3 regions of the Peribacillus sp. NJ4 genome follow, and region 2 is predicted to be linked to each of the others. Evidence: riboswitches for the same ligand, from Rfam matches in the RefSeq annotation. Region 2 holds a riboswitch; each other region holds the start of a gene.
The links. A riboswitch is a leader RNA that binds a small molecule or an ion and turns the genes downstream of it on or off. The one in region 2 is predicted to bind lysine.
Positions count from the first base shown of each region.

Region 1 (11,133 bases), on a different contig from region 2:
ACGGCCGATGATTGAAAAAAGGGTATTGAAGCAGGTGACGACCAACCTTTTCTCTTTCGAGCAAAGGGAAGAGGAAATCGAGGTGACCTCAGAAGAAAAACGAGCAGAGATCACCCTTCGAATAAAGGAGTCGGAGATTTACCGGGGTGAGGTATTCCTGCATGACATTTCCCCATACTTGATGGATGAAGAGTTGAAGGTCGAGGATTTACTGGTGATTTTGTTCATGGACTTTCTGAAAAGGATTAAAGAAAAGGGAAACTCAAGCCAAGCCATGAAGGCCATTTTATTGAACTTTGAGGATTATTTTTAATAAGCGGTCAAAAAAAGGTCCTTAAAAGGATAGTTGTGAAACTAGCCTTTTAAGGATCTTTTGCCCGGTGTGATAATTCCGATGGAAAATAGAAAAAGGAGCCAGACAAGCACTTTACAAAATAATAATAATCCTCAAGGTACTCAGTATAATAGAAAAAAGGTAAAGGAGTTGGTTTCTTATGGAGAAGCAATTGCCTGAAACGCTACTGGAACCTGAAGTGATCGCTGAAATGTACTTAAAAAAGCCCTTGCCGATTACAGGAAAGTCCAAATTGAAAAACAAATCGATGACTCATTGAAAAACCGAAATAAGGTAGAGTTTTTCCGATTAACAAATGAATTAAAACGTACAACATTAAATGCAAACAAACAGAACTTAATAAAAAATATAACTCCTAACTTAATTCTTTATTTAACAAGATAAAAGGAATTCAATAAAGGAAATAAAAGTAGAATAATGGATCAGGTAATGCTGCTTAATTTCTTTCTGATTCATTTTTTTATTTAAGTGGTCTTAGATATGCTACGGGGACCTTAATAAATACCACTCTATAGACATAAAAGAGTCTCCTTCAAGTAGATTAAATGCTTCCATCTATAAGAATAAATAAGAAAAGTCAAATTCAGGGTTCTTTTTTATGAATAGCTTAAAAAAGCTATCAAAAGAAGAAATCTATTTTTGTAATGTACCATAAACCTCGTTAGAATATACGCCTATATTTTAATTTGCCTACAGTGCTTTGAATTATTTATAACTTAAGGAAGATTTTTTTTGGGTGTCCTATTGCTGAAACTTCCGGGGGATTTTTGGGACCTACTGGGCTAGCGTCGGGATGCTCTATCCGTTGTACAAATTGTTGGAAAACCTGGTGAATTAAAGGTCAGGCTATATAATTAATGTTGGTTCAGTTGACGTAATAATATCTTTAACTTTATTATCTCTAGCTATCTCTAACTATTTCTACTAGCTTTTAACCCTGAGTCGTGCATCGATTAGAAAGCAGAGCAGTGCACTTCTTTCGGAGTTGCACTGCTTTTTAAAATTTCTCCAGTTTATATGATTATTAATTAGAAAATCTGTATTAAAGACTCGCTATATGAATCATTTATTTATTTATTTAACAAAATTGCTTCTACGTTACTAGGGTGTAGAGCTATTTGTAGTGCTCTTTTTTCTTCATAGTTTAAAGGGACCAATGGTAAGCGGACACCTCCCACATTTAAACCCCGCATATTTAATGCTGATTTTACCGGTGCTGGGCTTGGTGCAGCAAATAATGCTTTCATAATTGGAAGAAGGTTACGATGTGTAGTAGCGGCACCATGGACATCACCATTTTTAAAGCTATTGATCATTTCTTGCATTTCATTACCAATTATGTGTGAAGAAACCGAAACAATGCCTGTTCCACCGATGGCTAAAACCGGTAATGTTAACCCATCGTCGCCGCTGTACAATGTAAAATCACTAGTTGTTTTGCTTATGATTTGTGCCATGGCATCTAAGTCACCACTTGCTTCTTTTACTGCCACAATATTGTTAATTTTTGAGAGACTAACAATCGTCTCTACTGACATGTTTACAACACTCCGTCCTGGGATATTATAAAGCATTACCGGTAATGATGTTGATTGGGCAATAGCATTAAAGTGTTGAAATAATCCTTCTTGAGACGGCTTGTTATAGTAGGGGGTAACGAGCATTATTCCGTCAACGCCTGCTGCCTCTGCTTGCCGTGTTAAGCTGATAGAAGCTTTCGTGTTATTTGAGCCAGTTCCAGCTATGACTGGAACTCTTCCATTAACAACTTCTACAACAATTTTGAATAAATCTACTTTCTCCTCTGCAGTTAATGTAGGAGACTCTCCAGTTGTACCAGCTATAACTAATCCATCAGAACCATTAGCAATTAAATAATTTACTAAAGTTCTCGTAGCATTAAAATCAACCTCATTATTATGATCAAACGGGGTAACCATTGCGGTTAAAACTTGGCCAAAATTCATAACTTCACACCCTTTTGTATAATTTTTTAAAAAAATTCAGAGGTGGTTAGGGCCATTCAGGAATAAACGCAAAAAAGCAACAACGAGGATTCGCTGCTGCAGTAGAAACAATATTTATCAAAAAAATGTTTCCGCGCGTAAGATAGCCCTCCATATAGTTTCCTATATGACAGTCCTGTATTTATTCAATAGCAGAACCAGCTTCAAGAACATGAGATTCTTTCCGCTTCGGCAAATTCCCCTTTCCACAATAGTCATAGGATCTCATTCTCCTCAAAATGTGTACTAATGGTCTTTGCTCCTCTATCCTCACTTCAAAAAGTATGAAGTAAGAAAATATTTAATTGACTGTAATATAACAAGTAATCCTTTCTATTGCAAGGTCAATTTTGAAGTTTTTTTTAAGAATACATGGATAACGATGGAAAAGGCTACAGTATTGGGGTGGATTCATCTTTTTTAGTTATTATGTAGACTCAATATAATAGTTTTATAAAACAAATTGTATGAAAAGTTTCACCCTTTTAGGGCAGGGTGTTAATTCTAATTTATAGTTAATATGTGGAACATAAAAACATACAAAAAAGGCAGCTTTACATTAGAGTAAAACTGACCGAAGTTTTAAATAGAGTTCGTTTGTATTATTGCTCCCATTGAAATAACTTTTCATTTAGCATGGGATCCCAAGGTAATATAGTTTACTTGTTTTTTAAATCCATTTGCTCATTTAATGCTGAATGGGCAACCTTTAAGCTTCTTTGGATATGCTCACCCATTTTTTCTTCGGTTTTTAAAGGATTTCGATTTTTAAGAGCGAAATAAATTTGGATGTGATCGTCGACCAGATCAGGAAAGCTATCGGTATGTTCCTTAAGGATACAGTTCCGAATATAGAGTACTTTTGTTTTAATTACTTCAAATAATTTAATAAGCTGCTTATTAAGAGATGCACATGCAATGATATCATGAAATTGTTGATTTAAGAGTGTGAGCTTTTTCTTGTCATTTTTATTCAGGGCTTCCTTGGATTCATGAATAATATGTTCTAATTCGTTTAATTGTTCCTCTGTGATATTAGTTGCCGCTAGCTTTGCTGATAGTGATTCAAGACTTTTCCGGCATTCATAGATATCTAAAATATCTTGAGTAGTAGGGTTATAAACCAATAAGACATTACCATCTTGGACCAGCATATCATCTTTTGTAAGCATTCGAAACGCTTCGCGAACTGTCCCCCTACTTACCCCAATGAATTCTGCCACCTTGGTTTCGACTAGTCGTTCACCGGGCTGGTATTTTCCCTCCAAAATCATTTCTTTAACAATAGTATAAACCTGGCTATGAAGCGGTTCAGTTTTCTTAATTTCCCTCACAACAATCCCCCTAGGATATGAAAATAACTTTAACTTATACTTTGATTCATTAATTAATGTATTTGAAAAATTTACTGGATAAAGTTTTTATGTATTTTAGAGGGCTCCCGAATTTTCCCTTGTCTACTTGTAAACTTCTTAATTGAATGCTTCACGGTAAAAGGCTTTTGCATTAACGATTCGCATAAATATTTGCTTACAATTAGTTTACTATACTTCATGTGTAAATCAAAAGCTAGAACAGTATAACTATGATATACACATTCACACCATGTCAATATCTAAGGTGAAGGAATTAAATAAGATGAATTAATAATAAAGTAAATAAAAAAATAAAAAAATAAAAAAATAAAAAAATAAAAAGTCAGAAAATTTAATGTTAACCGTTGACAGTCTACAATAATGAGGTTAGAATTTAGAAATGAAATCGCTTACTTAATGAAAGATTTAATCATAAGAACGTATGTATCGAAATTCACAAGAAATATAGATTTACATAAATAAAAATATTTAATTCAGGGGATGTTTGATATGGCAAAGAAAGCACTTGAGGGATTAAGAGTTCTAGAAATGGGACAATTGATAGCTGGGCCTTCCGCATCTAGACTATTAGGGGAATTTGGAGCAGAGGTAATTAAGGTCGAAACTCCTGAGACAGGCGACCCGATCCGAACATGGAGAGTAGTCGAGAATGGAACCAGCCTTTGGTGGTATATTCAATCCCGAAATAAAAAATCAATCACGATTAACCTGCGTGATCCTGAAGGCCAGCAATTGATTCGTTTACTTGTAAAAGAAGTTGATATTTTAATAGAAAATTTCCGACCTGGAACTATGGAAAAGTGGGGGTTGGGTTATGAAGAGTTAAAGGCAATCAATCCGCGTCTAATTATGATTCGGGTATCAGGCTATGGACAGGATGGACCATATCGTGATAAGCCTGGATTTGGTTCAATCGGTGAAGCACTAGGTGGGCTACGTTACATAACTGGTTATCCTGATCGTCCCCCTACACGTGTAGGGATAAGCATTGGTGATTCATTATCTGCACTATACTCGGTCATTGGAGCATTGATGGCCATCCATCACCGAGATGTGAACGGAAGTGGAGAAGGACAAGTGATCGATGTTGCCTTGTATGAATCTGTATTTAGCATGATGGAAAGTACCCTTCCAGAATTTGACCGTGCCGGAGTCATTCGTGAAAGAACGGGAAGTACGCTTCCGGGAATTACTCCATCCAACACGTATTTATGTAGTGATGGAAAATATGTGGTTATTGGAGCTAACGGTGATGCTATATTCAAACGCCTTATGCTTGCAATGAAGCGCAGTGATATAGCGGAGGATACTCGTTTTGAAAACAACTCGAAACGCTCTGAACATGCGGATTTCTTAGATGCATTAATTGAAGAATGGACCAGGAGTATGCCTTTCGATAAAGTCATGAATCATTTAGATGACGCAAAGGTTCCAGCCGGTGCGATTTATTCCATTGAGGACATTGTGAACGATCCGCATTACCAAGCTCGTCAAATGATTCAAGAAGTTAATGTAGATGAAATAGGGACATTAAAAATGCCCGGAATCGTGCCTAAAATGAGTGAAACTCCTGGTAATATCGAATGGGCAGGCCCGAAATTAGGTCAGCACACGAATGAAGTGTTATCGGAGAAAATCGGTATATCGGAAGAACAAATCAGAAGCCTGAAGGAAAGAGGAATTATCTAAAGGGGGTTGGATGATATTGGGAATGACTATGTCGGAAAAAATCTTGGCAAGAGCCTCTGGACAGCCTGACGTGAAAGCAGGCGAGATTGTTTGGGTCAAGGTAGATATCGCGATGATGCATGATTTGCTCGGACCCTGGCTGGTAGACGGTGGTTTCCGTCGTCTAGGAGGGAAATTATTTGATAAAGATAAGGTTGTTGTTGTTTCTGATCACTGTACCCCTCCAGCGACCGTTCAGCAAGCAGATATTCTGAAGTTCACTCGGGATTGGGCTCGACAACAGGAACTTCCATATTATTACGAATATGAAGGTCCTTGCCATCAGGTGATCGTAGAACACGGGCATGTCCGTCCGGGAAGATTGATCCTTGGAACAGATTCCCATACATGTATGGCGGGTGGACTGGGAGCGTTCGCAACCGGTATTGGTTCCACCGAAATGATTGGGGTCTTATTGACGGGCGAAACCTGGTTAAAGGTTCCGGAAACAATCAAAGTTGTTTGGGATGGAATCTTGCCTCAGGGGGTGTACTCCAAAGATCTGGTACTTAAAACTATCAAAGAGATTGGACATGCAGGAGCAACGTATCAAACTATTGAATTTTCAGGTAGTGCCATTAGAGGCTTGTCCATGGATGAACGCTTGGTTTTATCTAATATGGTAGTTGAAGCAGGTGCAAAAACAGGACTGATACAACCAGACGAAACAGTTACTGATTTTTTACGCTCCAAAGCTGTTCTCGAAGACTTAGATATGATAAAGAGTGATGATGATGCATCGTTTATCAAAACCTTACATTTTAACGCTTCTGAATTAGAACCTCAGGTAGCCTGTCCGCATGAAGTCGATAATGTTCACCCTGTCAGTGCAGTAGAAGGAAAAGCAGTGGATCAGGTATATTTAGGTTCCTGTACGAATGGTCGATTAGAGGATTTGCGGATTGCTGCCCAAATCCTGAAGGGGAAAAAGATCTCTAAAAATATCCGCTGCCTCGTGGTACCAGCCTCACAGCACATTTGGATGCAGGCGAATAAAGAAGGAATTCTCGATATTCTGACGGAAGCGGGCTGCTTTGTAAACATGCCTTCTTGCGGCGCTTGTGGAGGATTCACCAGCGGAGTCATCGGGGCAGGCGAGGTGGTCATGTCATCGTCGAACCGGAACTTTAGAGGAAGAATGGGTTCTCCAAAAGGGGAAGTGTACCTAGGGTCACCTGCAACGGTCGCTGCCACTGCAATCGAGGGGAAAATCGCTGATCCGCGTAAATACTTACCAAAGGAGGTTAGAGCGTAATGTCAGTCATCATTCGAGGTCGTGTATGGAAATATGGGGACAACATTAATACTGACATCATTTCACCGGGGCAATACATGAGTTTGCCTGTAGAAAAACAGGCCGTACATGCCATGGAAGCGATTGATCCTGGTTTTGCTAAGAAAGTTCAGCCTGGTGACATACTGGTAGCAGGTAATAATTTCGGTTCAGGCTCAAGTCGGGAAACGGCACAAATGGTTTTGAAGCATCTCCAAATCGGAGCAATTATTGCAGAATCCTTCGCACGTATTTTTTATCGCAATTCAATCAATGTTGGTCTTCCGGTCGTGGAAATGATGGACACCTCTGTCATTCAAGAAGGGGATGAGATTGAGGTGGATCTATTGGCTGGTAAAATCATTAACCACACGCAAGGGGCAGAATACAAAGGGACAAAACTCCCTGAACATTTAATAGAAATGGTGACGGCTGGCGGTTTAGAGCCCTATCTAGCTAATAAACTAGGTATCTCGTAAGTCAGAAAGGAGATTTAACCATGTATTTACCTAAGAACGTAGAGATAATCGAAGTTGGACCAAGGGACGGTCTTCAAAATGAGGAGAATTTTATCCCGACAGAAAAAAAGATTAATCTGATTAATGAGTTAAACAAGACCGGCATTAAAAGAATGGAAGCGACATCTTTTGTACATCCGGAGTATGTGCCCCAAATGAAGGACGCTAAAGAAGTGCTCCGAGGAATGGAACGTGAAAGTCATGTGCAGTACATGGCCCTGATTCCGAATGAAAAAGGCTATGACCGGGCGGTTGAGAATGGGGTAAATGCCCTTTCGATTGTAGTGGGTGCAAGTGACAGCTTTAATTTGAAAAATGTCAAAATGACCAGAGAAGAGTCTATCACTAAATTTAGTAGTGTCATTGAGAAGGCAAAAGCATATGGCATGTTTATCCGATTTAATATCGCAACTTCGTTCTGGTGCCCTTTTGAAGGAAAGGTACATCCAGATGTAGTATTGGAAATCATTCGCCAATTTGACAGTTTAGGCGTGGATGAAATTGTGGTTTGTGATACAATCGGCCGTGCAAATCCAGCACAAGTTCATGATTTATTCAATCAGATCTCACAGGGGCAACCGAAAGCGATGATCACCGCCCATTTCCATGATACATATGGCTTTGCCCAGGCGAATATTATAGCGGCTCTTCAAGTAGGGGTCACACGTTTTGACACTTCCATCGGTGGACTTGGTGGATGCCCTTTTGCCCCAGGAGCGGCAGGTAATGTTGCTACGGAAGATGTAGTATGCATGCTACATGAAATGGGGATTGATACAGGAATCGATCTTCCTTCCCTCCTTAATTGTGTAGAATTAGTGGAGCCTTTGACCACTCGTGAATTAAAAGGTCATTACCACAAAGTAAAAGCATGATCCAACAAATATAAAATTTTTTAGGAGGAACAAACATGAGCAAAAATTATCGAGTAGGTCTTATCGTACCAAGTTCAAATACCACAATGGAAACAGAAATTCCAGCCATGCTTCATTCTAGGATGCAGGTAGAACCGGAAGAAACATTCACATTCCATTCATCACGTATGCGCATGATGCATGTTAATCCAGAAGAGTTGAAAAAAATGGACGTGGATAGCGATCGTTGTGCGGTTGAACTTTCTGACGCTCGATGTGATGTTTTGGCATATGCTTGTTTGGTTGCCATCATGTGTCAAGGTCCTGGATACCACGAGATCTCTGAAGAACGCCTAGGGAAGACGACCGAGGAAAATGGTGGGGCAGCTCCAATCGTCAGCAGTGCGGGTGCATTAATTGAAGGTTTAAACACTATAGGTGCAAAAAGGGTTTCTATCATTACACCGTATATGAAGCCCCTTACGAAAACCGTTATTGAATATTTGAATGCGGCTGGTATTGAGGTCATCGATTCTATAAGTTTAGAAGTGGCAGACAACCTCGAAGTTGGCCGTTTAAATCCCATGAACCTGATTGAGCATGCAGATCATTTGAATATTGAAGGTGCAGATGCTGTGGTATTATCGGCATGCGTTCAGATGCCTTCTCTTCCAGCCATTCAAGAGGTGCAGGATCGTTTAGGGGTACCGGTTCTATCTGCTGGAGTTGCTACGGTTTATAAGATACTTAAGCAATTAGGTCTTAATACGGAAGTTCCGAATGCTGGAGCCTTGTTATCAGGGAAGTATTAATAATTAAGAACTAATCAACCGTTAGAAAAGTAAGAATCCCGTAGAACTGGCCGCCATTTTCTTAAATGGCGGCTCCAGTAATCGAATTAGATAGGGGAAAAACGATGAAAAGACCATATAAAATCGCCGTTATTGCCGGTGATGGAATCGGGCCGGAAGTATTGACCGAAGGAATCAAGGTATTAAACAAAACAGCAGAACTGGACGGATCGTTTGAATTTCAATTCACCTATTTTCCGTGGGGCTGTGAATATTACCTTGAGCATGGAAAAATGATGGAGGAAGGTGGATTAGAACAGCTAAAGGCTTATGATGCCATTTATTTAGGAGCAGTCGGGTATCCAGGTGTTCCTGATCATATTTCCTTATGGGACCTATTACTAAAAATTCGCAAAGGCTTTAATCAGTATGTAAATATCCGCCCGATTATACTTCTAGAAGGAGCGCCCTGTCCCTTAAAGGATGTAAGTCGTGAAAAAATTGATATGTTGGTCATCCGTGAAAATAGTGAAGGCGAATATGCAGGGGCCGGTGATTGGTTATTTAAAGGGCAACCAAATGAAGTGGTCTTGCAGACTGGTATATTTTCTCGAATAGGCACTGAACGGATTATTCGATATGCCTTCGAAGAAGCAAGAAAACAGGCAAGATCTTTGACGAGCATTAGTAAAGGGAATGCATTAAATTATTCTATGGTATTTTGGGATGAGGTTTTTAACGAAGTAGCCAAAGAGTATCCTGATGTGAAAACTTATTCATATCTAGTTGACGCAGCTGCCATGTTCTTCGTAAAGCAACCATGGCGATTTGAAGTGGTGGTCACTTCCAATTTATTTGGAGACATCATTACTGATTTAGGAGCCGCCATTGCAGGGGGACTAGGTCTTGCTGCGGGTGCAAATATCAATCCTGAACGAGAGTACCCGTCCATGTTCGAGCCAATTCATGGTTCGGCACCGGATATCGCAGGAAAAGGAATAGCTAACCCATTGGCTACAATATGGTCCGCTAGTCAGATGTTAGATTTCTTCGGTCACAAGGATTGGGGTAAAAGGGTTTTAAGTGCCATAGAAAAAGTAATGATCGAAGCAGACGTATTGACACCAGATATGGGCGGGACTTCTAGCACCTCTCAAGTTGGTGCTAGAGTTATAGATCGAATCCAAGATTCTCACACTAGTAATAATTCGACTGTTCAACCTACTCTATAATTTATAGCATTTAATTCTAAACTATTAATGGTGGCTGAAATAAGGTCATTCTTTAGCTAACAGGAGTTTAGGGCTATTCCTGGCTTCATTTTCAAGGGGATGGAGTTATTGCTTTAATACTGTTTTAGTAATGGAGTGGCAACAATCATATGTTTCACAAAGAAAGCTAAAGTGAGTGATACAAACAGGTATAAGGCTTAGGTGGATTTTCGTTTATAGCCCTGTGAAAATCCTGCCTAGCTAAAAAGGGTCTGTTAAAGATCTTAAAGTTCATTTTGTTGACTGTTGACGGTAAACGACTGATATTATATGTTAATTAAATAGAATATTTAAAATTTAAAAAAGAGGAGGGATTTGAGGAATACAAGCTATAAAGTTTTAGGAATCTGTAATAGTTTGCTGCTGAGATATAAGAAACCTAGCAGTAAAGAGAAGTCTAATTCCTTAGTTACGATCGTATAGTTTTTCCGGTCACGTTGAGATTATTTCGCTATTTATGTAAGCGTTTTATACCAATCGAAAGATGCATGAATGTTATGAATCCTGTGCAGAGACTGGTCAAATAGAGTGATGATAAGAATTACATAAAATTTCAATGTGTAAATTTACTGTTCCCTGAAGGCGATCTTTAGGCAGTTTCTATATTGAGTCTTGAAAAGTTGCGTTGCACTATCACATTGGTCGACCACAATATAAGCACACTTATTAGGAGGCGAATAAAATGAGTCTAGAACTTATTACAATTTTTGTACTTTTAGCCATGTTTATTATCGGTTCCTTTGTTTCTGTCAACATGGGTATCTTAGGAATGGTTGCTGCTTTTGTTGTCGGCACCTATGTTAGTGGTTTAGCGATAGAGGATATCTATGCCGCTTTTCCCATTGACATGTTTATTCTCCTCACAGGGGTTAGCTACTTGTTTGCAATCGCATTAAACAACGGTACCCTTGACTTAATTATTTCCGGGGGACTCAAATTGGTTAAAGGTAACGTTGGCCTC
Region 1 is NZ_JAUCFQ010000002.1:1,761-12,893, forward strand. Features, by position in the region: gene QUF94_RS25070 (hypothetical protein) at 1-313, shown strand, start outside; gene QUF94_RS25075 (IDEAL domain-containing protein) at 599-739, shown strand; gene dapA (4-hydroxy-tetrahydrodipicolinate synthase) at 1,426-2,322, opposite strand; lysine riboswitch at 2,458-2,636, opposite strand; gene QUF94_RS25085 (GntR family transcriptional regulator) at 3,021-3,695, opposite strand; gene QUF94_RS25090 (CaiB/BaiF CoA transferase family protein) at 4,227-5,426, shown strand; gene QUF94_RS25095 (3-isopropylmalate dehydratase large subunit) at 5,437-6,720, shown strand; gene QUF94_RS25100 (LeuD/DmdB family oxidoreductase small subunit) at 6,720-7,217, shown strand; gene QUF94_RS25105 (hydroxymethylglutaryl-CoA lyase) at 7,238-8,131, shown strand; gene QUF94_RS25110 (maleate cis-trans isomerase family protein) at 8,167-8,922, shown strand; gene QUF94_RS25115 (tartrate dehydrogenase) at 9,027-10,133, shown strand; gene QUF94_RS25120 (SLC13 family permease) at 10,855-11,133, shown strand, end outside.
Region 1: it holds a riboswitch for lysine, as region 2 does, so the genes downstream of both, dapA (4-hydroxy-tetrahydrodipicolinate synthase) here and QUF94_RS08255 (aspartate kinase) in region 2, are expected to answer to the same signal.

Region 2 (11,133 bases):
AGAAAATGGCGATCAATTCACGACTGCCAAAATTATAGGCGAATACTTAAAAGGTAAAAATGCCGATCTAATCATTGCAGGGAACGTTGCAATCGATGGCGGTTCTGGTCAAGTGGGTCCACGAGTTGCCGAGATTTTAGAAATTCCTTATATTACAACCATTACTAAACTGGACATTGCAAATGGAAATGTAAGCGTTATCCGGGATGTCGAAGGGGACTCTGAAACGATCGAAGCATCTCTTCCATTGTTAGTGACAGCTCAACAAGGGTTAAATGAGCCACGTTATCCTTCTTTGCCGGGAATCATGAAAGCGAAGAAAAAACCGCTTGAAGAATTGGAATTGGATGACCTGGATTTGGAAGAGGAAGATGTTGAAGCAAAAACAAAAACGATTGAAATCTACCTTCCTGCGAAAAAAGAAGCTGGAAAAGTATTGAACGGCGAAATCGGTGCCCAAGTCAGCGAACTTGTTCAATTATTACGCAGCGAAGCAAAAGTGATTTAATCGAAACGGTACTTTTAAAACAACAACACACGACAAATAGATAAAATAGAGCACAGGAGGTTTTTATAAATGGCTAGAAAGTTTCTTGTATTGGGCGAAGTTCGCGACGGTTCACTAAGAAATGTATCATTTGAAGCTATCGGTGCGGCTAAACTTGCTGCAGATGGCGGGGAAATCGTAGGTGTTTTAGTTGGTGACAGTGTTCAAAATTTCGGAAATGAATTGATCCAGTATGGTGCAGACCGGGTTGTTGCAGTCGAAAATGATCTATTGAAACAATATACTTCAGATGGTTATGCGCAAGGCTTGCTTGCCGTCATCGAGCAGGAAAAGCCAGAAGGGATTTTCTTTGGACATACGGCTCTGGGAAAAGACCTTGCACCTAAATTGGCTGGAAAGCTTGAATCAGGATTGATTTCCGACGTTACATCCATTGAAGAAGAAGGCGGAAATATCGTTTTCACCCGCCCGATATATTCTGGTAAAGCATTTGAAAAGAAAATTGTTACAGATGGCGTGATATTCGCGACAATCCGTCCGAACAATATTGAACCGTTAGCGAAAGATGAGTCCCGCTCTGGTGATGTTTCTGCATTAAGTGTGGATATTAAGGATTTACGCACAATCATCAAAGATGTTGTTAGAAAAGCTAGTGAAGGGGTCGACCTTTCAGAAGCAAAAGTAATCATCGCAGGTGGCCGTGGCGTGAAAAGTGAAGATGGTTTTGAACCATTGAAGGAACTGGCACAAGTACTGGGCGGAGCGGTAGGTGCTTCCCGCGGTGCATGTGATGCGGACTATTGCGATTACTCTTTGCAAATCGGGCAAACGGGTAAAGTCGTTACACCAGACCTTTATATCGCCTGCGGTATTTCTGGAGCGATACAGCATTTAGCGGGGATGTCCAACTCCAAGGTTATCGTTGCCATCAACAAAGACCCTGAAGCTAACATATTCAATATAGCTGATTATGGAATTGTCGGAGATCTTTTCGAAGTCGTTCCATTACTTACGGAAGAATTCAAAAAACTAAAAGTTAACGCTTAAAAGAAATAAATTCTGATGAGGGGCAAGACATTTGGCATAAGCCGATACATGTCTTGCCCCTTCATTTTTTTTGGCTTTTAGGCAAGGTTTGAGCCTGCATATTTACTCTTTTTTTGGACATCCTACCACTGAAGCAAAATATTAGCATCGTTTCTAGCAATAATGGTATACTGTCTTTAGTTATTTGAGTAATTTTGAGGAGGAAATATATATGGCTATTGTAAATGCAACTGACCGAACTTTCACAACAGATACTAGCGAAGGTGTAGTCCTTGTAGATTTTTGGGCACCATGGTGCGGACCTTGTAAAATGATCGCTCCTGTTCTTCAAGAGCTTGATACTGAAATTGGCGATACAGCGAAAATCGTAAAAGTGGATGTAGATGAAAACCAAGAAACAGCTGGGAAATTCGGTGTGATGAGCATCCCGACATTAATCGTTCTTAAAGACGGTGAAGTGGTGGATAAAGTTGTTGGTTTCCAACCTAAAGAAGCACTTGCTGAACTTATTGCAAAACACGCGTAATAGTAAGTTAGCTAAAAAAAGCTTCAAGTCTGCGGACTTGAAGCTTTTTTCGCTATCTTGATATATAATAATTGTAAAATGGGAGAACAGGAGGCTGAATGCATGAACCAACAAATAAAGAATAAACTTGCCCTTCTTCCCGATCAACCTGGTTGTTATTTAATGAAAGATCGTCAGGGAACGATCATATATGTAGGCAAAGCGAAAGTGTTGAAAAATCGTGTCCGTTCTTATTTCACGGGTTCTCATGATGGAAAAACATTTCGGCTTGTGAATGAGATAGAGGATTTTGAATACATCGTCACCTCTTCCAATATCGAGGCCCTTATTTTAGAGCTGAACTTAATCAAAAAACATGATCCAAAATATAATGTCATGCTTAAGGATGATAAGACGTACCCTTTCATCAAGCTGACGGCGGAACGTCATCCACGTCTAATCATTACGCGAAAAGTAAAAAAAGATAAAGGGAAATACTTCGGACCATATCCAAATGCTTTTGCAGCTAACGAAACGAAAAAATTGCTCGACCGCATCTATCCTCTTAGAAAATGCAATACCTTACCTGATCGCGTTTGTCTTTATTATCACCTTGGCCAGTGCCTGGCCCCATGTGTTTATGATGTTGAGGAACAGGAATATAAGAAAATGGTGGATGATATCAACCGCTTCTTGAACGGTGGACATACTGAGATAAAAAAAGAACTGACTGAAAAAATGCTGGAGGCATCGGAAAATCTCGATTTCGAGAGGGCCAAGGAGTTCCGTGACAAAATTGCCCACATCGATATTACGATGGAGAAGCAGAAAATGATGACGACTGATTTCATCGACAGGGATGTATTTGGGTTTGCCTATGATAAAGGCTGGATGTGCGTTCAGGTATTTTTTGTCCGACAGGGTAAATTGATAGAAAGAGATGTTTCACTTTTTCCTGTCTATGATGAACCGGAACAGGAATTACTTACATTCCTCGGTCAGTTTTACGAGATTACCAACCACTTTAAACCAAAGGAAATCTTGCTGCCTGAGTCAGTGGATGCCGAAATGGCCGAGGGGCTCCTTGGTGTCAAAACGATTCACCCGAAACGGGGATCGAAAAAAGACATGCTTAAATTAGCGAATAAAAATGCCTCCATCGCCCTTCAGGAAAAATTCTCCTTGATTGAACGGGATGAAGAAAGAACCATCAATGCGGTGGAAAACCTCGGGAACCAATTAGGCATCTACACCCCGCACCGAATTGAAGCTTTCGATAACTCCAATATTCAGGGAAGTGACCCTGTTTCCGCTTTAGTCGTGTTCATTGATGGGAAACCGGAAAAAAGGGAGTACCGTAAATATAAGATCAAGACGGTCCAGGGACCTGATGATTATGAATCGATGCGTGAAGTGGTCAGAAGAAGGTATTCACGAGTATTGAAAGAAGGGCTGCCACTTCCGGACTTAATCATCATCGATGGTGGAAAGGGCCATGTGGAAGCCGTTCGGGATATATTGGAGAATGAATTGGGCCTTGATATTCCACTATCAGGTCTCATAAAGGATGAAAAGCATAGGACCTCGCAGTTGATGATTGGAAATCCGCTTGAACTCGTACCACTTGATTCACGTAGCCAGGAATTTTACTTATTGCAAAGAATTCAGGATGAGGTGCATAGGTTCGCGATTACGTTTCATCGGCAGCTACGCGGGAAAAATGCGGTTCACTCCCAGCTAGATGATATTCCAGGTGTTGGGGAAAAGCGAAGGAAGCAATTGTTAAGGCATTTTGGGTCATTGAAGAAAATCAAAGAGGCAACGGCCGAGGAAATTATGGAAGCGGGCATGCCAAAAGGGGTAGCCGAGGGAATCGTAAGAAAATTACAAGAATAATCTTGCTACCGACTATTCCCTATGCTATGATTAAAAAGAATTTTTAACTAGACAACTTAAAAGTGCTGATAGAGGTGCGGAATTCAAGAGTAAAAACCTGGAGAAGTATGAGCTTCCATGAAAGGTTTTGAAAGGGGATGACGCCGAAGGAAGACAAGACTCATACCTTGTTTTTCTGGTCTGACATTTAATAAATGGCGGATTGTCAGGGTTAATACCCTGGAGAGCTATCTCACTGTGTTTACAGTATTAGATATGTGATCACAGCAATGAGATATTTCTCATTGCTTTTTTTATTGCCTAAAAAGGTAGAGAGGGTGCATTAGGATGGCATTAATCGTTCAAAAATTCGGCGGAACATCTGTCGGAAGCGTAGAAAAAATCAAAAATGTTGCCAATCGGGTAATCGAGGAAGTGGAGAATGGAAATGGTGTGGTAGTCGTTGTTTCAGCTATGGGGAAAACCACAGATCAATTGGTTTCCATGGCCCAAGATATTTCCGGAACCCCGAGCAAGAGGGAAATGGATATGCTATTGACGACGGGGGAACAGATCACGATATCCCTGTTAACGATGGCATTGATTGAAAAAGGACATGAAGCCATTTCGTACACAGGCTGGCAGGCAGGTATGCAAACGGAATCCGTTCATGGGAATGCCAGGATTTTAAACATCGATGCTACAAGGATTCAAGCCCAGCTCCAGGAAAAGAAAATTGTGGTCGTAGCCGGTTTCCAGGGGAGCGATGCAAATGGGGAAATCACTACCTTAGGGCGGGGTGGTTCCGATACGACGGCGGTTGCCATCGCTGCAGCGCTGAATGCGGATAGATGCGATATTTATACGGATGTAACGGGTGTTTTCACTACGGATCCACGCTACATAAAAGGTGCGCGAAAACTTCAATCCATTTCTTACGATGAGATGCTGGAACTAGCAAACCTGGGGGCGGGCGTCCTACATCCAAGGGCTGTCGAATATGCAAAGAATTATCAAATCCCGCTTGAAGTCCGTTCGAGCATGGAGAGAGAATCAGGAACGATCATAGAGGAGGAAGCAACTATGGAAGAAAACTTAATTGTACGGGGCATTGCTTTTGAAGACAGTATTACTAGGGTCACAATTTATGGTTTGCCCCAATCACTTGGTGCATTATCCACAATTTTCACGACACTTGCGAAAAACCGGATTAATGTGGACATCATCATTCAAAGCATGACTGCCGAGGATACGACCAATCTATCATTTTCCACAAAAAGTGAAGATACGGAAGCGGCATTGATCGTGCTGGAAAACAATAAAGAACGATTGGCATTCGACCGAATCGAAACGGAGGGTGGGTTGGCCAAAGTGTCCATCGTCGGATCTGGTATGGTATCCAATCCAGGAGTGGCTGCCGAGATGTTTGAAGTGATGGCCAATACAGGCATTCAAGTGAAAATGGTCAGCACATCGGAAATTAAAGTCTCGACTGTCGTCAATGAAAAGGAAATGGTGAAGGCGGTCGAATCTCTTCATGAAGCATTTAAACTTGGGCAGCATGCAAATGTGCTAGCTTGAGTGTAAGGAGTCCAATAAAAAAACAGACTTCCGGTAAAAAGGGTAAGTCTGTTTTAAGGGCTTAATAGATTGGATCTCTGGGATCCCATTGGATGGTGAATATCACTTTTTTTGCGCGGCGTTTGATTTCTTCCGTTGATTCGCTGAGGAATTTTTTTTGCAGTGTAAACTGCTCGGCAAGGAAACCGGCTTCAAGTTGGAAGTGACAATCAGGGTGTAAATCCAGGCGGCGGCTGATTATTTCACCCGTCAGGGATAATTCCATCTCGTGTTTCGTATACTTCATGATTTCCAGATTGCCCCATCCAGCGCTCTGGAAAAATTCAATCACTTCCTGATCGCCATTCAATGGGAATTTTCTTGCTAATTGTTTACCTGCCCAATAGAGGATTTGATTAGAGTCTTTTCCGAGAATATCGTTCAATAGAACTTCTCTGATTAATTCGTATCCGAAAGCTGGAACTTGGAATTCTTCAGTTTGAATTTCTTCAGCTTGAATCTCTTCTTCTATCGCAGCAGCAATATTTTTTTTCATAGTTTATCGCCTCTTTCTGTAAATCTATTATAAACGTATTTCTTTTGCAAATTATACTGTTTTTTATTTATTTAAATAACAATTGGAAAAAAATGAGAAATTATACCGAGATATTAATAGTTAAATTTGAAATTTCTTCAAAATATCATCTTGACAAACAAAAAATATCCAATTTGATCCAATAAAATCTATTCTGAAAAAGAGATTTCTTGTATCCGTTTTCTTGACGCACATAGAAGTCAGGAGTAAAATGGACATGTCACATAATTGTAAAGGAAGTATAGAGGAGTTTTTTTGACTCTATACTGTATTTTCACGCGGAGATAAAAGGTAGCCACCAGTTTATCTTTGCATGATTTTTCACAAATTAAGGGGGGGCACTTAGTGGCAAAAAATCGTGAGTTTGGGAATCGCAGGCTTCATTCACTTCTAGGAGTAATTCCAATTGGTCTATTCCTAATTTTTCATTTATCGGTAAACTTTATGGCAACAAAAGGAGAAGAGACTTTTAATGGGGCAGTTCATTTAATTGAGTATACGCCCGTGAAGATTTTGGTAGAATGGGTCGTCATCTATCTACCGCTCATTTTCCATGCTGTGTACGGAATTTATATTGCCTTTACAGCAAAAAACAATTTAGGCAGATTTAGTTTCTTCCGTAACTGGATGTTCATGCTGCAACGTCTAACTGGAATCATAACGTTGATTTTCCTTGTTTGGCATATATGGGCAACTAGAATTCAAGCAGCTATGGGTGCTGAAGTTAACTTTGACATGATGGCTGAAATTTTCTCTAGTCCATTTATGATTGTGTTCTATATTGTTGGTATTATCTCGGCAATTTTCCACTTTGCTAATGGATTATGGTCATTTGCAGTGAGCTGGGGTCTTACAGTTTCACCTAAATCGCAAAAAATCATGACTTACTTTACATTGATCGTTTTCGTTCTTCTTTCTTATATCGGAATTAGCGCAATTTTCGCTTTCGTATAAGAAGATAGAGTTCATTTATAAGTATTAGGAAAAACATAGCTTGGCTAATGGAAATAAGGGAGTGACAGAATTGGGTAAAGGTAAAATAGTTATCGTTGGTGGAGGTCTAGCTGGATTAATGGCTACGATCAAAGCAGCAGAGCTGGGACAACAGGTTGATTTATTTTCTTTAGTGCCTGTTAAACGCTCTCACTCAGTTTGTGCCCAAGGCGGAATCAATGGGGCAGTAAATACAAAAGGTGAAGGGGATTCTCCATATATCCACTTCGACGATACAGTTTATGGCGGAGATTTCTTGGCTAACCAACCGCCGGTTAAAGCGATGTGCGAAGCAGCACCATCTATCATCCATATGTTTGACCGTATGGGTGTTATGTTCAACCGTACTCCGGAAGGTCTTCTTGATTTCCGTCGTTTCGGTGGTACTCAACATAGCCGTACAGCATTTGCTGGTGCAACGACTGGTCAACAATTACTTTACGCATTGGACGAGCAGGTTCGCCGTTATGAAGTTGAAGGCCTTGTAACGAAATATGAAGGCTGGGAATTCCTTGGAGCTGTTATCGATGATGAACAAACAGCACGTGGTATCGTAGCTCAAAACCTGACTTCAATGGAAATCAAATCATTCCCTGGCGACGCAGTCATCATGGCGAGCGGTGGCCCTGGAATCATTTTCGGTAAATCAACTAACTCAATGATCAATACAGGCTCAGCAGCTTCCATCGTTTATCAACAAGGTGTAAATTATGCAAATGGTGAGTTCATTCAAATTCACCCGACTGCAATCCCTGGAGATGACAAACTTCGTCTAATGAGTGAATCCGCTCGTGGTGAAGGTGGACGTATCTGGACATATAAAGACGGAAAACCTTGGTATTTCCTTGAAGAAAAATACCCTGCTTATGGTAATCTAGTACCTCGTGATATCGCGACTCGTGAAATCTTCGACGTATGCATGAACATGAAGCTTGGCATTAATGGAGAAAACATGGTTTACCTGGATCTATCACATAAAGATCCTAAATTACTTGATATAAAACTTGGCGGAATCATTGAAATCTACGAGAAATTCATGGGTGAAGATCCACGTAAAGTTCCAATGAAAATTTTCCCTGCCGTTCACTATTCCATGGGCGGACTTTGGGTGGATTATGACCAAATGACTAACATCAAAGGTTTATTCGCTGCTGGTGAGTGTGACTACTCTCAACATGGCGGTAACCGTCTTGGTGCGAACTCACTTCTTTCTGCAATCTATGGTGGTTCAGTCGCTGGACCGAATGCCGTTAAATATATTGAAGGTCTTGATAAAACTTCAGAATCCATTTCTTCTTCGTTGTTTGAAGGGTACGAAAAACAAGAACAGGAAAAATGGAATGAAGTCATGTCCCTTGATGGTAACGAAAATGCGTACGTTCTTCACAAAGAACTTGGTGAGTGGATGACACAGCATGTTACTGTAGTTCGTTACAATGACAAGCTGAAAGAAACGGATAACAAGATTCTTGAACTGATGGAACGTTACAAGAAAATTAACATCAATGACACGGCAAAATGGAGTAACCAAGGAGCTGCATTCACTAGACAGCTGCAAAATATGATGCAATTGGCTCGTGTAATCACAATTGGTGCGTTAAACCGTGACGAAAGCCGCGGAGCGCATTACAAACCTGATTTCCCAGAACGTAATGATGAGGAATTCATGAAAACAACTATGGCAACATTCAAAGGCATGGATCAAGCACCTGAATTCCATTATGAAGATATTGATGTATCACTGATCGCACCGCGTAAACGTGATTACACAACGAAACACTAAAGAGGGGGAGCAAAAAAATGGTTGAAACTAAATCTGAGACTAAAACAGTCCGTTTTATAATCACTCGTCAAGATACACCGGATTCAGCTCCTTATGATGAGGAATTCGAATTAGCGTATCGCCCGAATATGAACGTAATTTCCGCTCTAATGGAAATTCGTCGTAATCCGGTAACTGTACAAGGCAAGCACACTACAGCAATCGCTTGGGACATGAACTGTCTTGAAGAGGTTTGTGGTGCTTGTTCAATGGTTATCAATGGTAAACCAAGACAATCATGTACAGCTCTTATCGATCAATTGGAGCAACCGGTTCGTCTAGCTCCAATGCGTACATTCCCTATCGTTCGTGACCTACAAGTCGATCGCAGCCGTATGTTCGACTCATTGAAAAAGGTAAAAGCATGGATTCCAATCGATGGAACGTACAATCTTGGACCAGGACCGCGTATGCCAGAAAAGAAACGTCAATGGGCTTACGAGTTATCTAAATGTATGACTTGCGGTGTTTGTTTGGAGGCATGTCCGAACGTAAACAGCAATTCAGACTTCATGGGGCCACAACCATTATCACAAGTTCGTTTATTCAACGCACATCCAACGGGTGCAATGAACAAAGCTGAACGTTTAAATACAATCATGGGTGATGGAGGACTTGCAAACTGCGGTAACTCACAAAACTGTGTGCAGTCTTGCCCTAAAGGCATTCCATTAACAACTTCGATTGCAGCATTGAACCGTGATACTACGATCCAACAATTCCGTAACTTCTTCGGAAGCGACGAAGTTTAATAATGAAAATGAAAGAACCCGTATCTTAGGATATGGGTTCTTTTTGTTTTACATTCGTAGAGAATGGCAAATCCTTAAAAGGTTGATAAATTTGCATGCACCCTGAAAAACCAGGATCGAAGTGTGATTGGTTTGGGCAAATGAGTTTGTTGTAACCCAACGTCCTTACGCAAAGGCTGAAGGATTTGATTAATAAAGTGAGCAATAAGCAAATTAACCTGCTTTCAATAGAAAATCCTTTTCAATATCGTTGTTTTCTTATAAAATGAGTGAATAGTCATTCAATTCAGAAAGGGTGTGCACAAGATGGGCAGGATATCATATATCGATAATATAACGGAGTGGATCAATGATTTTTCTTTTAAACATGAGATTAAGGTCCGTTTTTCAGAAACTGATATGTTTGGGCACTTGAATAACACGATTCCTTTTACTTATTTTGAGGAAGCTCGGATTGAGTATTTCAACAGTATGGGGTTCATGAAGGACTGGACCTCGGCTGAATGCAGTGAGATGCCGGTTGTTGCCAATTTACAGTGTGATTACCTGAAGCAGGTGTTCTTCAATGACCAATTGACGATTCATGTGAAAGCTGACCATATCGGAAACTCTTCAGTAGACATACATTATATGGGAACCAAACAAGATGGTTCAATTTGTTTAACGGGTAGGGGAACGATTGTCCAAGTTTCCAAAGCCACCGGAAAGCCGATACCTTGGACGGAAGAGATGAAGCGATCGATGTGGCAAACAGAGCTCGAACATTCCTGAAAATATTTTCATTTTAGACAAGTAAAAGAGTCACTCCCTTGCCCTGGCCGACATACTATATCTTGACTAAATAGACACCCACTCCGGGTTTTATGCTGGTGAAGGCAAGGAGGGTAACATTACTTGAAGGAGAACGAATTCACTCATAAGCCACTACTCACCAAAAGAGAAAAAGAAGTATTTGAGTTACTAGTACAAGACAAAACAACAAAAGAAATCGCAGGTGAATTGTTTATTAGCGAAAAAACAGTTCGAAACCATATTTCGAATGCGATGCAGAAGCTTGGAGTAAAAGGACGTTCGCAGGCAGTCATAGAACTCCTTCGTATGGGAGAACTTAAGCTTTAATGTGTTGACATTTAATACGTAAGCCTTATAAATATTTTCACTCCCGTTCGTTGGCAGCATATAAGGAAGGCCAAAACAATTTGGTTGTTTTGACTTCTTTGGATGCTGCTTATTTTTATGAAGGGGGTTTCATTATGGATTCCGGATAATCATTCTTGAAAATCATTTCACTTTCATCCAAAATGGTAGTATGATAAGTTTCATGAAGTGGGGAGCTGTGTGTATGGATGAAGAGAAGCAGGTTGCATATGTAGCCGATATCGAGAGGGAATTACGCTATGTATCGACATGGCTTAAGCAAAGGGGAAGAGAAATTCTCAAAGATTATAAAATCACCATTCCTCAATTCGTGGCTTT
Region 2 is NZ_JAUCFQ010000001.1:1,641,767-1,652,899, forward strand. Features, by position in the region: gene QUF94_RS08235 (electron transfer flavoprotein subunit beta/FixA family protein) at 1-508, shown strand, start outside; gene QUF94_RS08240 (electron transfer flavoprotein subunit alpha/FixB family protein) at 578-1,555, shown strand; gene trxA (thioredoxin) at 1,740-2,081, shown strand; gene uvrC (excinuclease ABC subunit UvrC) at 2,184-3,956, shown strand; lysine riboswitch at 4,018-4,194, shown strand; gene QUF94_RS08255 (aspartate kinase) at 4,284-5,516, shown strand; gene QUF94_RS08260 (YslB family protein) at 5,578-6,051, opposite strand; gene QUF94_RS08265 (succinate dehydrogenase cytochrome b558 subunit) at 6,436-7,044, shown strand; gene sdhA (succinate dehydrogenase flavoprotein subunit) at 7,115-8,866, shown strand; gene sdhB (succinate dehydrogenase iron-sulfur subunit) at 8,884-9,657, shown strand; gene QUF94_RS08280 (acyl-CoA thioesterase) at 9,964-10,428, shown strand; gene QUF94_RS08285 (helix-turn-helix domain-containing protein) at 10,552-10,776, shown strand; gene QUF94_RS08290 (MarR family winged helix-turn-helix transcriptional regulator) at 11,000-11,133, shown strand, end outside.

Region 3 (11,133 bases), 1.1 Mb from region 2:
TGATCTTCTGGTATTTCATTTATTTCATCTTGAACATATTTATCAAGTTCCTCCAACTGCAGTACGTACTCTTCATAATTTTTACGATAACTTGATTCATGGTCCGGATCGGTGGCAATCAACTCTTTCTTAACTGCTTCCGCCGCTACTATCCAAAGCTTTACATCAAACCATACGTGGGGATCATGTTCCGTCGCACTAACTTTTCGAAGTTGGTCCTCCTTGAAATCCTCCGTTACGGCAATCGTCGGTTTATCCTTGCTCATCATTTCAAATATATCCGTCATTTTCCCCTCAAGATGCACACCGTTATAAAAAATCATATCAGCCGAATCCAGTGTCTTCACATCACCCTGTGTTGCTTTATATAGATGGGGGTCGACTCCCGGTCCCATTAAACTTGTGACCTCTACATGTTTACCGCCGATATTCTCAACCAAGTCCCCAATCATTCCCGTTGTTGCAACGACATTCAACTTGCTATTACCTTTATCACTTTCGGCCGCGTCATTGCCGCACCCCGTTAAAATCAGCAATGCAGCAAGCACGCCCCCAATAGATTTTAGAAAACCCATCCATATTCCCTCCCTTTTTCATCTTTCTAAAAATGTTTGCCATGTGCAAAATTAAGCATAAATTTTTTTACATTGTCGCAAATGCTAAAAAGTTTCCTCTACACAACTTATTTTATACTATACACAAGTATACGGAAAAAGTGCAACTATTTTTCATAAAGCAGATAAATCATTTTATTATAAATACCCAAAAATAACTTCGGGATCTGAGTTCAGCGAATGACTTTACAAACAGCAAAAAACTGTCCGGAATATCACGTGGACCTTCCGGACAGTCAGTCATTTATATGAAGAAAAGTTCTTCCTTCCGTAACATGAAACGTAAACGATGAAGTTATATTTATATTGTGGAGTTTTAATGGTGAAAATAAACTAGAGGGTCTATTTCGATTGTTTATGGCGGGAAAACGTGAAATTCACGAGTAAATGCATGGATTTCACGAGTAAAGTGTCAAAATTCACGAGTAAATGCATGGATTTCACGAGTAAAGTGTCAAAATTCACGAGTAAATGCGCGTATTTCACGAGTAAAGTGTCAAAATTCACGAGTAAATGCAGTATTCACGAGTAATTCCTTATTATTCACTAGGAAAATGGCGAATTTCACGCCTAATGCCGTGGAATTCAGAGTAAATCGCGTAATTCCCGACTGGCATCCGGCATTCCATGTGCGCTGCCACTCATTTTTCCGACTTCAATGAAATTGCCAGGTACGCCAATCCCAATTCGATTCCGCAAAGTATAAACAGGGTAATTAAAGTTTGGACCATCATGATCTCCTCCTCCTCTAAGACTTAAACCAATCTTAAAGGATGAAACCCATACCAGAACAAGACCTTATTTGAAGAAATCTTCAGCAGCCCCACTGTGTTCTCTTGCTATGAAATGGGTTTCATACTGTACAATATAAAAAAAGAAAATACGGTGATTCCATGACAAATATTAAAGAAATTGCTCAAAGTGCTGGTGTATCTGTCTCAACAGTGTCCCGTGTATTGAATGATCATCCTTATGTAAGCCCTGAAAAAAGAGCGAGCGTTTTACAAGCCATTGACCGTTTGAATTATTCGAGAAACATCAACGCCATCCATCTTTCTAAAGGCAAAACAAATCTTATCGGCATCATCATCCCCTTCACCAATCACCCATATTACGGGGCAATCGTTAACGGAATTTCTAAACAGGCGAATGCAATCGGCTGTCATCTAGTCATCTTTCAGACCCATTACGAAAGAGAGAAAGAAATCCAGGCTTTGAATATGCTGCAAATGAAGCAACTCGATGGCATTATCGTTTGTTCAAGAATTTCGGAAATGAAAATCCTCTTGGAGTATCAAAAATATGGACCGATTATCTTATGTGAAGATACAGCCCAGGCTGAATTTTCATCCATCAGCGTTGATCATTATGCAGCTTTCTCTTGTGCGCTTGAATACGTGATTGCTAAAGGTTATCAGAAAATTGGATACAGTCTTGGCCGTAAAAAGAGCAGAAACAGTTCTCTCCGTACAAAGGCTTTTAACGATATCATGAGTAATCATCAACTTATAAACAATAAAGATTGGCTGTTTGAAGGCAGTTATCACATCAAAGACGGTGAACAATTGTTTCAGGATTGGAATTCGATGGTGAATAAACCTGAGGCCATCATCATCACTAATGATGACACGGCGGCAGGCTTCATTCTAACAGCTAAGAAATCTGGCTTGAGGGTACCTGAAGATGTGGCCATTATCGGCTTCAATAATGATAGCCTGAGTGAAATGCTCGAAATCACGACCATTTCCTTACCGCTGGAATGGATTGGGAAAATGGCAGTTGATCTATTCGAGAATCCCGAAGTGGTCAAACATGTAAAACTGGAATACGCCCTTATAAAAAGAAGGAGCGTTTAATAACGCTAAGAATAGCTTTACTTTTGTATCATCAAATCTTCCAGACTTTCTTGAACTAGGAAAAAATAACCACATAAAATAATCATTGCGATATCCATGAGATTATTTTATAATTTTGATATAGTAAAGTTTACTCAATTACTAGCAATCTATTAGCTATTGCATGAATTTCATGAGTATAATCGTCCGTCGTCAATTACAAGATGGCGCAACGATTTAAGAAAATTGAATACTTCCTCATTTACCGATGAGTTAGAGGCTGCAGCTTATAAAAGTAAAACGGACGAGATTCTGGAAAATTAAAGACTCCGTTTGAAAGGATAAGTTGCCGAAGTTTGGGTATATTCCATGTATACCTTGGCTGGCGGTGTTTTCGAACAGGAACATCACTGTCACGTTTTTTCTAAAAGCGTGGGGAGCTATCTTCGGAAGGATAAACGGGTTTATTATAAACAGCCGTCGATCTTTTTCGACTGCTGTTTTTTTATTTTTCGTTCCCTTCCAATAAAAAGGAGTGTAACATCAATTGGCAAATTCACAACAAGCATCAAGCCCTACTGAATTGAAAAGGAGCCTGAAAGCGCGGCACTTGATGATGATTTCATTAGGTGGAACGATTGGAACAGGTTTATTTTTAGCAAGTGGCGGTGCCATTCATTCAGCCGGACCCGGCGGTGCCTTGGTGGCATACGCGATCATCGGCATCATGGTTTATTACTTAATGACAAGTCTTGCAGAAATGGCAGCGTTCATGCCAGTGGCCGGTTCGTTCCGTGTCTATGCATCCAAATTCGTCGATCCGTCTTTCGGTTTTGCGATTGGATGGAACTACTGGTATAACTGGGCAATCACCATTGCCGCTGAATTAGCAGCCGTTGTCTTAATTATGAAGTTCTGGTTCCCGGATAGTCCTTCCTTTATCTGGAGTGCCATTGCGTTAATCACAATGTTTCTTATCAATTACATGTCCGTTAAAGGTTTTGGGGAAACGGAATTCTGGTTTGCCATGATCAAAGTCGTGACGGTCGTCATATTCTTGATCACTGGTGTTTTGATCATCCTCGGAATCATGGGTGGGAAAGACCCAATTGGTTTTTCCAATTTCACAATGGGCGAAGGTCCCTTTAACGGGGGGTTCTTCACGATTCTAGGCGTATTCATGGCAGCTGGCTTTTCTTTCCAAGGAACGGAATTGCTTGGAGTGACGGCTGGTGAAAGTGAGGATCCGGAAAAAAATATCCCTAAAGCGATCAGATCCGTTTTCTGGCGCATCATCTTATTCTATATCCTTGCAATTTTTGTAATTGGAATGATCATACCGTTTACGGATTCACGTTTATTGAGTGAAGATGTTGCCGTAAGTCCATTCACGCTTGTATTTGAACGTGCGGGCCTTGCATTTGCCGCATCCATCATGAACGCGATCATTTTATCATCCGTACTCTCTGCCGGTAACTCTGGCATGTACGCTTCAACCCGTATGCTATGGGACTTGGCACGTGATGGGAAAGCACCGAAATTCCTTGGCAAGTTAGATAAAAGAGGAGTACCAGTGAATGCACTTATCGTGACTTCCTTAGTTGGCTGCGTTGCATTCTTAGCTTCATTTTTCGGAGATGGTGTTGTTTATATCTGGTTATTGAATGCTTCAGGCATGGCCGGATTCGTCACCTGGGTCGGGATTGCGATTGCCCATTATCGGTTCCGCAAAGCCTACGTAGCTCAAGGCCTTGATATGAATGCTTTACCATACCGGGCCAAAGGCTTCCCATTCGGACCTATATTCGCACTTGTCCTTTGTATCATCATTATCATTGGACAAGGCTATCAAGCCTTCAGCAGCAATGGGATCGATTGGAATTCAATGTTCGTTTCCTACATTGGCTTGATTCTATTTTTCGTCCTATGGTTCAGCTATAAAATTAAGCATAAAACGAAAATCATTCCCCTTGAGGAATGTGACCTTAAATCCAAATAATACGTAAAAGGACCTGCTCTTCTCTAAACGGGGAAGAACAGGTCCTTTTTTCATTTCAAATGATAAACACGACATTCATATGGACGCAGAGGTTTGGTGGAGATTCCTTCTTCTTCCTGATCATAATTACCGATCAGCCTTGTAGCAGAATATGCATGCAGCTCTTCAGGCAAAGAATAGGAGGCCGGCTCCTCTTTAAAGTTGCATAGCACTAGCAGCTTTTCTTCTTCCAACGTTCTCGTATAGGCAAATATTCGTTCATCATCTGGACAGAGCAGTTCAAAACGGCCATAAACGACGATTTCATGATCCTTGCGTATTTGGATAAGCCTTTTATAAAAATGAAAAATGGAATTCGGATCATTGTAGGCTTTTTCCGCATTGATCTCGGGAAAATTGGGATTAACCTTAATCCAAGGACTCCCATTTGTGAATCCTGCGTTCCGGGAGTCATTCCACTGAATCGGTGTCCTCGCATTATCCCTGCTGCGGGCGTGAACGGCTGACATCATCCGCTCTTTTGACCAGCCACGCGAATTGACGAGTTCGTCATATGAATTCAACGTTTCAATATCCCGGTATTCATCGATGCTTTCAAATGCAACATTGGTCATGCCCAACTCTTCCCCTTGATATATATAAGGAGTCCCCTGAAGCATATGAAGACAAGCGGCAAGCATCTTTGCGCTTTCAATACGATACTTTCCATCATTTCCAAACCTTGAGACAACCCGGGGCTGATCATGATTGTTCCAGTATAAACTGTTCCAGCCATCCCCCTCCAAACCAGTCTGCCACTTGGAAAGAATTCGCTTTAAATCGCTTAGCTTCCACTTATCGTTACTCCATTTCCCTTCTGGTCCGCACCCCAAATCCATATGTTCGAATTGAAAGACCATATGTAGCTCACCACGATCTTTACCTGTGAACAATTGTGCTTCCTCCGGTGTGACGCCTGGCATCTCCCCAACGGTAATCACGTCATATCGAGAAAGTGCCCGTTGATTGATTTCCTGTAAAAAATCATGTATGCGCGGTCCATTCAGGAAAAAGGGGCTTCCATCACCATACTGCTTCTCATGATGAACGGATCCATCTGAATAGCTCTGATCTTTTGAAAGGAAGTTGATGACATCCATCCGAAATCCATCGACACCCTTATCCAGCCACCAAGTCATCATGCTGTAGATTTCTTCACGGAGCTTAGGGTTCTCCCAGTTTAAATCAGGTTGTTTCTTGCTGAATAAATGTAAATAATATTCATCCGTTCCTTCATCATATTCCCATGCCGAACCTTTAAAAATGGACTCCCAATTATTTGGCTCTTTCCCATTCCTTCCATGTTTCCAAATATAATAATCACGCTTTGGATTATCTTTTGAGGATCGGGATTCCTTGAACCACGTATGTTCATCTGAAGAATGGTTGACCACCAGATCCATCATGATCTTCATCCCACGTTCATGCACCGCCTTCAGCAACCTATCAAAATCAGCCATTGTCCCGAATTCAGTCATGATTGATCGATAATCACTGATATCGTACCCATTGTCATCATTGGGAGATTGATAAATGGGGGATAGCCATATCACGTTCACACCCAGCTCTTGTAAATAATCGAGTTTCATCAAGATCCCGTTTAAATCCCCTATCCCATCTCCATCACTATCCATAAAACTCCTTGGATACACTTGGTATACAACTGCCTCTTTCCACCATGCTTTGTCCATGCCTTTCCTCCCCTCTTTAAACGCATTGACATAATCATTACACCAATACCCTATTATAAAGGGAGAAACTTCAGAATATTCTTATTTTATTCCGCAATTCCGGTTTGAATCATTTCAATGTCCAAATCCACCTCGATGGGAATATGGGGATATGCCTCCTCCCAATGTTTTTGATCGAAATTTCTTGTTTTACTTTTAGCGTGATTACCGAGTGCAATCGGATCTATATTGTTTTCCTGAAACATGGTTACCATCTCATTTAATTTATTACCAATGACATGTTCAGCCCTGGCCTCTATTTTATTCAGGGCGACCCCTTTGCCCAAGTCATAACCTTGGACCTCTAGCAAACCCGCTTTTAGTTTCACTTTAATCCTGACTTTCGGGTCTTGATTTACATTCGAGAAATCATAATGGACACGTGACTCCACGTTATTGATATCTGTATAGTCATTTTCCTTCCATTTAATTTCATAATTCCCCAGCTTAAAGTTTTCACTGAGGACTTTGAATAAAAACCCATCCTCATAAGGGATATATTTACCAATATACCTATCCCTTTTAAACAGGGCGATCCCTTTTACCCGTATTTGGTCTTCTGCTGTTTCCAATAAGGGCAGGACCGGATCGATCCCATTACCATGACACGCATATAAATACCTGTGCAAATCTACATCAGGCAAATTAGTCCGGATATTCTGTTCAATCAGTTCTTTTACTTGAACCCCTGGAGTTTTAATCAACTTCGGCTCCATTTTAACTACATCCTCAGCTTTACCATGAACGATCGCTAAATACAAATCCCGTCCCACCATCGGATCACGCCGATATGTATCGACGTAATCATTCAACCCATCACCCGCCAATTCTTCACCATAGAGAATGACTGACAGCCTCCCGCCGACAATCGGGAATGGTGTCTTTGCATTTTCTTGCTGGCGGGCCGCCTTTATATCATGGGAGATCGATTCATATACTTCATTACCTAGATCTGCTTCCTCACCGGGCTGAGGAACGCTGACAACGACCGTACCTTTGATTTTTTTGTCTCCGGCATCATCATAACCTACGACTTCAGCAATTAAAATATCTTCTAATATTTGCTTTTCCACACCGCACGCCGTCATCAAGAAACAAGCTAATGTAATCATAAGGAGTTTGATTTTCATGATTTATCCCCCCTAACTTTATAAACGATCGACTGCCATATGAATAAGAGAGGAAGATAAAAATAAATGATATAAAAGCCTATTTGCGAACTGATCGTGTTAAACCTATCGATTCTATAGCGGTTATCCAAAAAAAGGCAGGAAGCTAAAATGATAAGCAGGATGAAAACCAACATCTTTTTCTGTCTGAATCCAAATGCTCTTTTCGCTGTTCTGCTTGCTGCCCAAACCCCTAAACAAACATTCGGCAGCACCATGAACAGCCAAACGGAAATCCCTATGTATTCGAACCTTTCAATGAATGGAAGGTCGACAATTTTCCATAACGTCAAAGTTGCCCATATTACATCTTTCAGCTGATCTTGATGATAGTAGGCTAATGAAACAATAATGAACATTAAATATATCGACATAGTAAACAACACCCCTAAGTGGGCCCACTTTTGAGAGTGTTCACGCTTTTTAATGAATGGATAATAAATCAGGAGTAATTCAAAACCAAGGTAATTCAGGGTCATTTTCTTACAGGCCTTCATGATTTCCAAAAAAGAATGATCAAGAAAAGGACCCAAATTTTCAAAGTGGGCGTACTTCAATGGAAAATAATTCAAAAGGAATAATGGTGATCCAATAATAAGCCCGATTATACAAAAACCAGTTATGACCCTGAACCCTCCCGTCACAAAACTATACAGGAGAATAAGAATGAAGGTTAATAGCATCAGGACATTGACACCAGGGAACATCCAAACCTGAATGACCTCTAAATAAGTCCTGATAAGTATGATGGAAATCATTATGAAGTAGAGGATGAATAAAATATTGAAAGCATTTCCTACCCATTTACCAAACAAATCTTTATGGATGGCAATCAAATCAAGTGTTTGGGGTCCCCTGCCTAAAAGCTTGAAACACATCCAAAGCAGAACATTTATGATTAACCCTGAAATTATGATTGATATCCATGCGTCTTGGCCAGCCTCTTTCGCTATGACCCGTTCAAACCCCAATACCCCTACGCCAATCTGCATGCCGGGCATAAGGAAAAAAATAAAAAATGGGGATATTTGTTTAGTTTCATTTGGTTTGACTTCCATACCTTCTCACCGCTTTCTACAACTTATTCATCAATATCACTTTGGGATTTTTGAGTATCCGCCTTCTTCCTCATCCTTAGTGGATTTTCCGTCCGCAGAAATTGCGGGCGTTTTTTCTGTTTTGAAAAAGGGAGGCGAATCAGACTATCTTTAAAGTCATGAACCCTTAACGGGTATAGAGGATCTAAATATGGACTGCCAAGCGAAGTCAATTTCAATAAGTGACTTAAAATGAATGCACTGCATAAAGCTATTCCAAACAGTCCGTATAACTGGGCTGCAATTAGAAAAGGAAAGCGGATAAGGCGAATCGTATTACTGATTTGGTAAATCGGCACCGTAAATGAAGCCAAGGCAGCCAAAGCGACAAGCATCAACAAGACATTACTGACAAATCCCGCTTCCACAGCGGCTGTACCGATGACTATACCGCCAACAATACCGATGGTGGAGCCAACCTTAGCTGGCAGCCTGACCGCTGCTTCCCTGAGCAATTCGATCGTCCCTTCCAGCACGATCGCTTCCAAAATCGGCGGAAAAGGGATCACGCCCCTGGATGATATTAAGATGGGCAGCAAATCAGTTGGAATCACCTGATAATGATACGTTAAAACGGCAACATACAGAGGTGATGACAAAACGGAAAACAGCACTGCGAAAAGCCGAATCAAACGGAATGAAGTACCGAGATTCCAAATTTGAAAATAATCTTCAAATGACGAAAAGAACGAAATGATGGTATTGGGACCAACTAATACATGAGGAGATCCATCCAGCATGATCCCTATTTTCCCTTCCGATAATACACTGGCCAGATGATCGGGCCGCTCCGTATCAATCAGTTGCGGAAACATCGAATTCCGATTATCCGTGATCATCTGACTTACAAACGAAATATCGACGATCGTATCATATTCTATATCTTCTATTCTCTGCATGACTGTATTAATGATCTGTTGATTTACTATCCCATCTATGTAAAGAACGGCTAACCTTGTTTGCGAGATGCTCCCGACCCGAAATTCCTTGGACTGCAATTCAGGAGTGGGCAAACGGTTACGGATCAGATTCAAATTCGAATCAAGCGATTCAACAAAGGCCTCCTTGGACCCAACGACCGTATACTCCGACTCGGGTGTGGAAATTTGCCTTTTCACACTATGAACACATGGAATCAACAAGCACATTTCTTCATCTTTCCTGTATTGAATCATGACCGACCCGGCCAAAACCAACCTTTGAATGTCATTTAAATCAGCCGTCAATTTCATATCTTCCATCGGAATTTCGCCTTTTAATTGCTTAAGATCCTTCTTTGGTTGATTCGAAATGGCAGTCAGTACATGTTCATGGAGCTGTTGTTCACTAACCAGTGAATTGAAATAGGAGATGGTATAGTCGTCTTCATTCGGGTATTGGAAGGTAAGAAAATCATTAGATGCTTCAAACTTTTTAAGAAGTTCCTGAAAATCCTTGGAAGAATCCTGAAAGGTTGCTGCATCCTTATCCTTCCTGTCCTTAAAAAACCTCACTATTCCACCCCTCCCATTACCTGTACTTAGTTTTTTTAGTGTAACCACCCTCTATAAAGTTAGTCATGATTCACCTAAATCCTTTAAATAGGAAAAGACCTATCCGGAATTCACCGGATAAGTCTTTTCATCTTAATTCATTAACGTTACCAATTATCTTGGGCTTGGAAAAATCCGTGTTACAAGTTCACGGAACTCTTCAGCAAATCCTGCAACGGGTTTTCCATTCTCGATATCATTTGCATACCCTTTCATTCTTTGAACAAAGTCCGGGTTTGCCGAAACATAAACTTGGTCCACCGATGGATCGGCTCCCCTTACTGCATCAGCAACCCTTTCTTTAAGGTCATTTGGGATATCCTTATCCCCGCCGTCTTTTAATACTGCCCCTACATATGCATTATTTTCAGTCACGATGACATTGGCGTTACTTACTTCCTTCAAAGCTTCGACACGATTTGCGATATCTTCGGAAACCCTCATATCGTTTACACCATTATCATTATTATCATCATTAACATTTTGCCTTGTGTCGCTTACATTCATCGGATTATCTAAATTATCCTGATTGGTACGATTCAGGCCAAGATTTTCACTGGCATCTTCTTTATCATTAGGTGAACAACCTGTAATCACTAAAGCCATCATCGCACTTGATACCATCGCTTTATAATTCATTTTCTTCACTCCTCTAAAATAATTTAATATTAATATTTGCGAGGAGACGATAAATTATTCAGAAGAAGTGACCTTCAAGCCGATAATTCCAACCAAAATAAACCGACGAATACCAAACGCATCGCTAATTTCGTAAAACCCTCGTCATTTTTTAATTCGTGGCCATGACACTTCAAATAATCATTCAATCACGATTTGAACCAAAGCCATCTTTTTCCCTCCAATTACAGAAAAAGCCCGAAAGGTCATGTATCATAACCTCCCGGGCTTTTTTCCCTCCGTTTACGCAGATTCCTCCGCTTTCTCTTGGACCCTACCGGTAAAACCGAGGAATCCTAGAAACTTATTATTTCAAGACTATATCATATACTCCAATTCGATACGCTTATGCTCTGTTTCTAAGCTTCCACTTGTCACCTTTTATTGAAAACCAAATATTTTTGAAGGGCTCCGGTGTTTGTTTAGCAGCATCAACCGTA
Region 3 is NZ_JAUCFQ010000001.1:514,311-525,443, reverse strand. Features, by position in the region: gene QUF94_RS02540 (metal ABC transporter solute-binding protein, Zn/Mn family) at 1-575, opposite strand, end outside; gene QUF94_RS02535 (hypothetical protein) at 957-1,121, opposite strand; gene QUF94_RS02530 (LacI family DNA-binding transcriptional regulator) at 1,508-2,470, shown strand; lysine riboswitch at 2,716-2,900, shown strand; gene QUF94_RS02525 (amino acid permease) at 2,997-4,448, shown strand; gene QUF94_RS02520 (glycoside hydrolase family 13 protein) at 4,499-6,178, opposite strand; gene QUF94_RS02515 (Ger(x)C family spore germination protein) at 6,265-7,347, opposite strand; gene QUF94_RS02510 (GerAB/ArcD/ProY family transporter) at 7,344-8,444, opposite strand; gene QUF94_RS02505 (spore germination protein) at 8,468-9,976, opposite strand; gene QUF94_RS02500 (YhcN/YlaJ family sporulation lipoprotein) at 10,130-10,654, opposite strand; gene QUF94_RS02495 (DUF948 domain-containing protein) at 11,040-11,133, opposite strand, start outside.
Region 3: it holds a riboswitch for lysine, as region 2 does, so the genes downstream of both, QUF94_RS02525 (amino acid permease) here and QUF94_RS08255 (aspartate kinase) in region 2, are expected to answer to the same signal.